Regions from separate parts of the Peribacillus sp. NPDC056705 genome, predicted to be linked through region 1. Evidence: riboswitches for the same ligand, from Rfam matches in the RefSeq annotation. Region 1 holds a riboswitch; the other holds the start of a gene.
What was found. A riboswitch is a leader RNA that binds a small molecule or an ion and turns the genes downstream of it on or off. The one in region 1 is predicted to bind S-adenosylmethionine.
Positions count from the first base shown of each region.

Region 2: linked by a shared signal. The riboswitch ahead of ACFRAK_RS21315 (methionine ABC transporter ATP-binding protein) and the one ahead of ACFRAK_RS08270 (methionine biosynthesis PLP-dependent protein) in region 1 are both predicted to bind S-adenosylmethionine.

Region 1 covers NZ_JBHTYI010000004.1:329,467-333,353, forward strand. The annotation lists gene metC (cystathionine beta-lyase) at 1-909, opposite strand, end outside; gene ACFRAK_RS08270 (methionine biosynthesis PLP-dependent protein) at 906-2,018, opposite strand; SAM riboswitch class I at 2,105-2,218, opposite strand; gene fumC (class II fumarate hydratase) at 2,545-3,887, shown strand, end outside.
Region 2 covers NZ_JBHTYI010000025.1:8,146-12,032, reverse strand. The annotation lists gene ACFRAK_RS21320 (methionine ABC transporter permease) at 1-524, opposite strand, end outside; gene ACFRAK_RS21315 (methionine ABC transporter ATP-binding protein) at 545-1,561, opposite strand; SAM riboswitch class I at 1,904-2,015, opposite strand; gene ACFRAK_RS21310 (GNAT family N-acetyltransferase) at 2,144-2,449, opposite strand; gene ACFRAK_RS21305 (hypothetical protein) at 2,446-2,616, opposite strand; gene ACFRAK_RS21300 (nuclear transport factor 2 family protein) at 2,712-3,080, opposite strand; gene ACFRAK_RS21295 (amidohydrolase family protein) at 3,426-3,887, opposite strand, start outside.

The DNA.
Region 1 (3,887 bases):
TGATAGGACCGCCCCCGCTCCAAGTGACTGGCCTTTCTGGATGGCGTGCTGTGGATGATCGGAAAGGCCGGGATAATACACTTTTTTCACCAATGGCTGTTCCTTTAAGTAGGCTGCAATCTTTTCTGCCCCTTTTTGTGAATGTTCCATTCTAACTGATAAGGTTTTCAAACCTCTCATTACAAGCCAGGCATCCTGGACACCAAGGACCGCTCCAAAGGAGTTTTGGAGCGAACCGAGTCTTGCGGCCAATTCCGGATCTTTCACTACCGCAAGCCCAGCTACCACATCACTATGTCCGGATAAAAACTTCGTCGCGCTATGAAGGACAACATCAGCGCCCAGATTCAACGGTTTTTGCAATGCCGGGGTCAAGAATGTGTTATCAACAAAACTTAAGGCACCAGCTTTTTTGGCGATATCACATACGGCTTGAATATCGGTCACTTTAAGTAACGGATTTGAAGGCGTTTCGATATAGATTGCCCTGGTATTTGGCTGAACGGCAGCTTTGACGCTTTCAAGGTCCGTCATGTCCACGAAGGTATGCTCAATATTGAAACGAGTCAATACGCTTGTGACCATCCTGAATGTTCCGCCGTAAACATCTTCGGAAATGACGATATGATCCCCGGCAGACAATAGCAGGAAGGCTGTTGAAATGGCAGCCATACCTGAAGAAAAAGCAAAGCCGTGAGTGCCTTCCTCAAGTTCGGCAATGATGTCTTCAAGTGCTTCGCGAGTCGGGTTCCCGCTTCTGCTGTAATCATATTTGCCAAATTGATCGATATCGGATTGATGGAAAGTCGATGCATGCTGAATGGGGACGCTCACACCGCCCGTTGCCGGATCGAATTTATGCTGATTATGAAGTAATTTCGTTTCAAAGCTAAAATCATGACCTGTCATCGTAGCGCCTCCCTTTTTACATGTGCGAATGCTTGCTGCAAGTCCTGAATCAAATCATCGCTATCCTCGATGCCAACGGAGAAGCGGAGCAGGCGATTACAAACTCCATTTGCCGTTCTGACTTCAAGCGGTATATCGGCATGCGTTTGTGTGGCAGGATAGGTGATAAAGCTTTCAACCCCTCCAAGGCTTTCTGCAAAGGAAATTAATGAGAGCGATTGTAAAAAGGGGTTGACCGCCGATTCATCAATGATACGGAATGAAATCATGCCGCCTTTGCCGGGATACAATACGTCCGTGACACAATCATGTTCCGACAAGTAACCTACAAGTATTTTGGCATTCTTTTCATGACGCTCCATCCGCAATGCCAAGGTTTTCATTCCACGCATCAATAGCCAAGAATCAAAGGGGCTCAAGACAGCTCCGGTACCATTATGATGGAAGGCTAGTGCATCACATAATTCAGCGCCGCTAGCAACGATCAGTCCGGCGAGCACATCATTATGACCACCGAGATACTTGGTTGCACTGTGAATCACGATATCCGCTCCAAGCAGGATGGGTTGTTGAATAAGAGGCGTGTAAAAAGTATTATCAACGATCAATAGTAAATTATTTTGTTTGGCCAATGCGGCAACAGCGCTAATGTCCGTTTGCTGCATAAGAGGGTTAGTGGGAGTTTCGATGAAGATGGCTTTCGTGTGAGGAGTGATGGCTTTTTCTATATCCTCCAAACAACAAGTGTTTACATAGTCACACTGCAATCCCCATTTTTTAAAACCTTGTTCTAACAGACGATATGTACCACCATAAAGATCTTCGCTGACAATCCAGGCATCACCTGATTTAAAAAGGGCAAGGATAGTGGAAATGGCGGCCATTCCTGAACTGCAGGCATAACCTTGGTCGCCTTTTTCCAGATCGGCGATGGAACGCTCCAATAATTGGCGTGTAGGATTACCTGTCCTTGTGTAGTCGAATCCCGTCGATTGGCCAATTCCTTCATGGCGAAAAGCTGTTGAAAAGTATACTGGCGGATTGACTGTTCCTGTCGCCGTTTCGCTGCGGTTTCCTAATTGAGCAAGATATGTTTCAGTTTTGTACATGGTTTTCACTGCTCCTTTGAGTTATATAAAATAAAAAAAAGTCTTCTTTAAGAAGAAGACTTTGATTAAGTAAGGACGAGTCATTCTTCTTATCTTCCAAGTTCACAAACTTGTGGAATTAGCACCTTTTCATTGGTTTGAAACAAATGAAGGTTGCTGAGGTGTCATCGGGCCATTCCCTCTACCTCTCTCGATAAGAGTTTAGATTATTCAATTTCTTTTGAATTTACTATATATACAAAATACTGTCAAGGACATTTTGGGATGGATAATGCTTGGATGTTCATGTCCAGGTTAATTGGTGCCTAGTGCGACAACACTTTATGTATCTAAAAAAAAGAATATCCGAATCTTCATATAAACACGAAGGGTCATGCAATTTTCGGAAAAAGTGAAAGGTCAGCGGATATTTTTGCTTTAAAATAATAAAGTTTGTACAATGTATGGAGAGAAAGAATAATACGACATTATTCATTTCATATGCAAATTGGTCTCAATGAATAGTGCAAACATAGGAGGAGAACACATGGAATACAGAATCGAACGAGATACGATGGGTGAAGTGAAAGTTCCTGCTGATAAATATTGGGGAGCACAAACCGAGAGAAGCCGTAACAATTTCAAAATCGGTAACGAAAAAATGCCGATTGAATTAGTTCGTGCATTTGCATACGTTAAACAAGCTGCGGCAAAGGTGAACTATGATCTTGGTGATCTTTCGGAAGTTAAAAAGAATGCCATCGTCAAGATTTGCGGCGAAATCCTCGAAGGAACGCTAGATGAGCATTTCCCGCTTGTAGTTTGGCAAACGGGAAGCGGTACGCAAAGTAATATGAACGTGAATGAAGTGGTCGCTAACAAAGGAAATGAATGGTTAAAAGAAAACGGTGAATCGGAAACCCTTCATCCGAATGATGATGTTAACAAGGCACAGAGCTCCAATGATACTTTCCCGACAGCCATGCATATTGCTGCCTTTATGGAAGTCGCTGAAAAATTGGTTCCTGCCATTAAAGCTCTTCGTGATACATTCGATACAAAAGAAAAAGAATTTTGGGATGTCGTGAAAATTGGCCGGACACATCTTCAAGATGCTACACCATTAACATTGGGACAAGAGATTTCCGGCTGGAAAGCGATGCTCGACAAAAATCTAGCGATGATTGAGGAAAGCAGCCAAAAATTATTGAACCTTGCACTAGGAGGAACGGCTGTAGGAACCGGAATCAATACAAAAAAAGAATTCCCGGGACTTTCCGCCAAACAAATTGCAGCTGATACTGGATATCCTTTTGTCACATCTGATAATAAGTTCCATGCATTGACAAGCCATAACGAAATCGTCTACGCACACGGCGCTTTAAAAGCATTGGCAGCGGATTTAATGAAAATTGCGAACGATGTCAGATGGCTGGCAAGTGGTCCAAGAAGCGGAATCGGCGAAATAGCCATTCCGGAAAACGAGCCAGGCAGCTCCATCATGCCAGGTAAAGTCAATCCAACACAAAGTGAAGCGCTTACCATGATTGCAACTCAAATCGTGGGTAACGATGCTACAATTGGCTTTGCAGCAAGCCAAGGTAATTTTGAATTGAATGTATTCAAGCCTGTCATCATCTATAACTTCCTGCAAACGGTAAAATTATTGACGGAAGGCATTCATTCATTCAACGATAATTGTGCGGTGGGCATCACTGCAAATGAGGATAAAATCAAAGAAAATGTAGAACGTTCCCTTATGTTGGTAACAGCATTGAACCCGCATATCGGTTATGAAAAAGCAGCCAAAATCGCCAAAACTGCATTCAAGGACAACTCAACATTGAAAGAAGCTGCGTTGAAATTGGAGTTCCTGACAGAAGATGAATT
Region 2 (3,887 bases), on a different contig from region 1:
GCTAGATCTCCGACCCCGCCTGCACCGACGGCACCTGCCATGGCCGTAGAACCAACAAGCCCGATTGTCGCTGTTGTAAATGTAAGGATCAATGAACTAAGTCCCTCGGGAATCAAAAAGCGGTAAATGATTTGCCATGTCGTCGCCCCCATCGCCTGAGCTGCCTCGATGATCCCTTTGTCCACTTCCAACAGGGAGTTCTCCACAAGCCGGGCAATATAAGGGGCCGCGTAAAAGATTAACGGAACAATGGCCGCATTCGTTCCGATTGCACTGCCTACAATCATTCTTGTAAACGGAATAAGTGCTACAAGCAAGATGATGAAAGGAACCGACCGCAATATATTGATGATCGGGTTCAATACATTAAAGACCCATTTATTCTCCAGGATGTGACCCTTTCTTGTAATGACAAGCAGGATACCGAGCGGAAGCCCAATCAATCCGGAAAATACCAATGAGATGGCTACCATATAAAGTGTGTCACCGAAAGCTGTCGACAGCTGATCTGCCGTTATTTCCATTCCCCAAAGCGTATTAACCATTAAATCTGCACCTCCTGGACGAGAATCCCCTCGTCTTTAATATATTGATAAGCCTTTTCCACCTCATTTTTGTTCCCGGTCACTTCGATGATCAAATTCCCGAAAGGCGTTTCCTGAATTTCAGAAATATTGGCTGATAAAACACTTAAATGAACATCATATTTCTTCGAGATCGTTGAAAGTAAAGGAGTACCCGAAGTAGTTCCAATAAAATTAATTTTCCAAATAATCGGGATATGGGACCCTATGCTTTTTAGGAAACTTTGTGGGATTTCGTCATGTATGACCGTTCTCACGAAGTTTTTTGCAATATCCGTTTGCGGCTTCGCAAAAACTTCGAAAACCGAACCTTGTTCAACGACACATCCGCCCTCCATGACCGCTACCTTATTGCAAATTTCCCTAATGACAGACATCTCATGAGTGATTAGCAGAATGGTGATATTGTATTCTTTATTGATTTTCTTTAAGAGCTGCAGAACAGCACTCGTTGTTTGTGGATCCAATGCCGAGGTAGCCTCATCACACAATAAGATCGATGGATTGGTAGCCAATGCTCTCGCAATGCCGATCCGCTGCTTTTGGCCGCCGGATAATTGTTCCGGATAACTCTTTGCTTTGCTCGATAAGCCAACGAACTCCAACAGCTCTCCTACCCGCTTTTTGATTTCTTTACCAGGGGTTCCCGATAAAATCAGCGGCATGGCGATATTATCAAAAACGGTCTTTGAGTTCAGCAAATTAAAATGCTGAAAAATCATCCCGATTTTTTTCTTTTCTGCCCGCAATTCCTTCGGGTTCAATTTGGTTAAATCCTTGCCCCCAACAATCACCGAACCATCTGAAGGATGTTCAAGCAAATTGACCAACCTGATCAACGTACTCTTCCCGGCCCCGCTATAACCGACTACACCGAATATATCCCCCTTTTCCACTGTCAAATTGATGCCCTTCAAAGCCTCGACAGTCTGTTTCTTTGTTTGATAAACCTTTTTGACATGTTGAAACTCAATCATCCAATCTCCCCCCATGCTGTTTATTTGTACGAATTCATTATCTAGAGAAGAGCTTTGCCAAGTTTCATAATGATAGGGTTAAATTTTTGGAATTCACGAGTAAATGCGCGGAATTCACGAGTAAATGCGCGGAATTCACGAGTAAATGCGCGGAATTCACGAGTAAATGCGTGAAACTCACGAGTAAATCTGCCAAACTTACGAGTAATTGCACCAATTCTCCAAATAACCATATACATTTTGAATAAACAAAAGAGGCCTCTTCCGTCATCAGACAGAAGAGGCCTCTTTTAGACATAAAAAAAGAGTAAACTCTTAAATTAATTATCTAAGAAAAGCTCCTTCTTATCTTTCAAACTTTCGTCCGTTGGAATTAGCACAGTATTTTTACAAAAGTAAAAACCCGCTGCCGAGGTATCATAGGGCCAAGTCCCTCCACATCTCTTGATAAGAATTAACGTTATATTTAATTATGTCCTTCACTATATATTCTAATTTCTCTAAAGTCAACCATATTTTTCATCACGCTAAATATTTTTATAGTATAGTGAATTGATAGATTTTAATTATATCAATATAACTTTAAATCGATTTGCTCATTCTCCATACAAGGTATTTTTCATTTTCTTCGCTTATCTTCTTCATGCCTGAATTCGTATATAAACGAATCGCCCTTCCATTATCCGGAGAAACCCTTAAATGATATTCGGAGACGTTAAATTGCCTGAAAAAGTTTTCTGCATAGCGAACCAATTCCTTGCCAAGGCCTTTACTGCGGTAATCGGGAATAAGATAAAAAAGATTCACATAGCCAATCTCTGTTCCTTCATACTCCCGAATTTGAAGTTCCATCTGGCCAATCGGTTCTTGGTCCTTTTCAATGATCACCTGTCATCCGGAAATTTCCGGACCCGTTCTTTCATTCGTTGCAGATATGTATTCTCATCTCCAAAACCATCTTCAGATCCAAAACTTACAACATAGGAATCTTTCCTAAATTTAATGATAATCTCTTTATCTTTATCGGTATCAATGGTACGAAAGATCAGATTCACCCACCCCAATCATTTTATTGAAATATTTTTTTAAACAAGCAAATCTCATTTTACTTACGCATTTTTATGATAATTCTTATTCATAAATAATAGGCCTAGCGGGGCCCTTTCGTTTTCGTGCCTTGATGAAAAAACATTTGCCATCTTCCATTCGTACATTTCCAGATTGAACTCCTTAAGGTATGTTCCACTTTATCTTCATCAAAAATCCGGTACGTCGTTAAAACGGTATCCTCAGACAATGGATGCATATCAAATTGACTTATTGTCCTCTTCACCGATCCGGCTCCCTCTTGTCCCAAAAAATCGTTTTTAGACCATATGTTACCCGAACTGCCGAACTCAAAGAAATCATCTTTCAATAATAATGAAAGCTCTTCTGGTGATTTACGGACTTCAGATTTTAACAATTTCTCCTCTAGCTGATACAAATGCTCTTTTAATAATGAAGATTCACTATCCATTCATCTTGTCCTCCTTTTTCAGCTATTGGTGAAATTCATGATCCATTGTGGCAAAGATTTTTTATCCAGTTGGTTAATATTTTGCGGTCAGCAGCATTTTTTGTATTTAACCATTTTTGCCATACCTACTTTGTTTCCATATTTCCAAGAAACTGGACTCAGGACGGATTTCAGAGTGTTAGTTACAATTTATTCTACATTACTAGCGGTCATTCCTTTTTGACGGCCATTCGCTGCGAACTATTCCTTACTGGTCCTCCCACATCTTCATCATTGGGTCCATAAAAAGAAGGAGCTGCAAATGGCAGCTCCTTTTTCTGTGCATCCGTTTGTTTTCCCACCAGGTTAACGTGATAGTGTACCTTGCAGGCGATTCGTTTCGGCGATTACTTTTTCTTCATCGATCGTTAAGCAATGTCTTTCTTTCACGACCATTTTGCCATCGATATACACATCACAAACATCATTTCCGCGTGCTGCATAAAGCAGGTGCGAATAGGCTTCACTCAGCGGCTGCAGGTGTTCTTTGTCATATGGGTAAATGGTGATGAAATCTGCTTTTTTACCAGCTTCCAGTGATCCTGTATGGCTCATGCCTATCGCTTCTGCTCCCATTCTTGTGGCCATGGCTAGTGCTGTTTGGGCAGAGAATTTAGTGGCATCCTTATAGATTCCTTTTTGCAGTAATGCAGCTGTCCTCATTTCTTCGAACATATCGAAGTTGTTATTGGAGGCGACGCCATCTGTTGCTACTCCCACTTTAATGCCTGCATCAAGAAGGCTGACGACATCGGCAATTCCAGATCC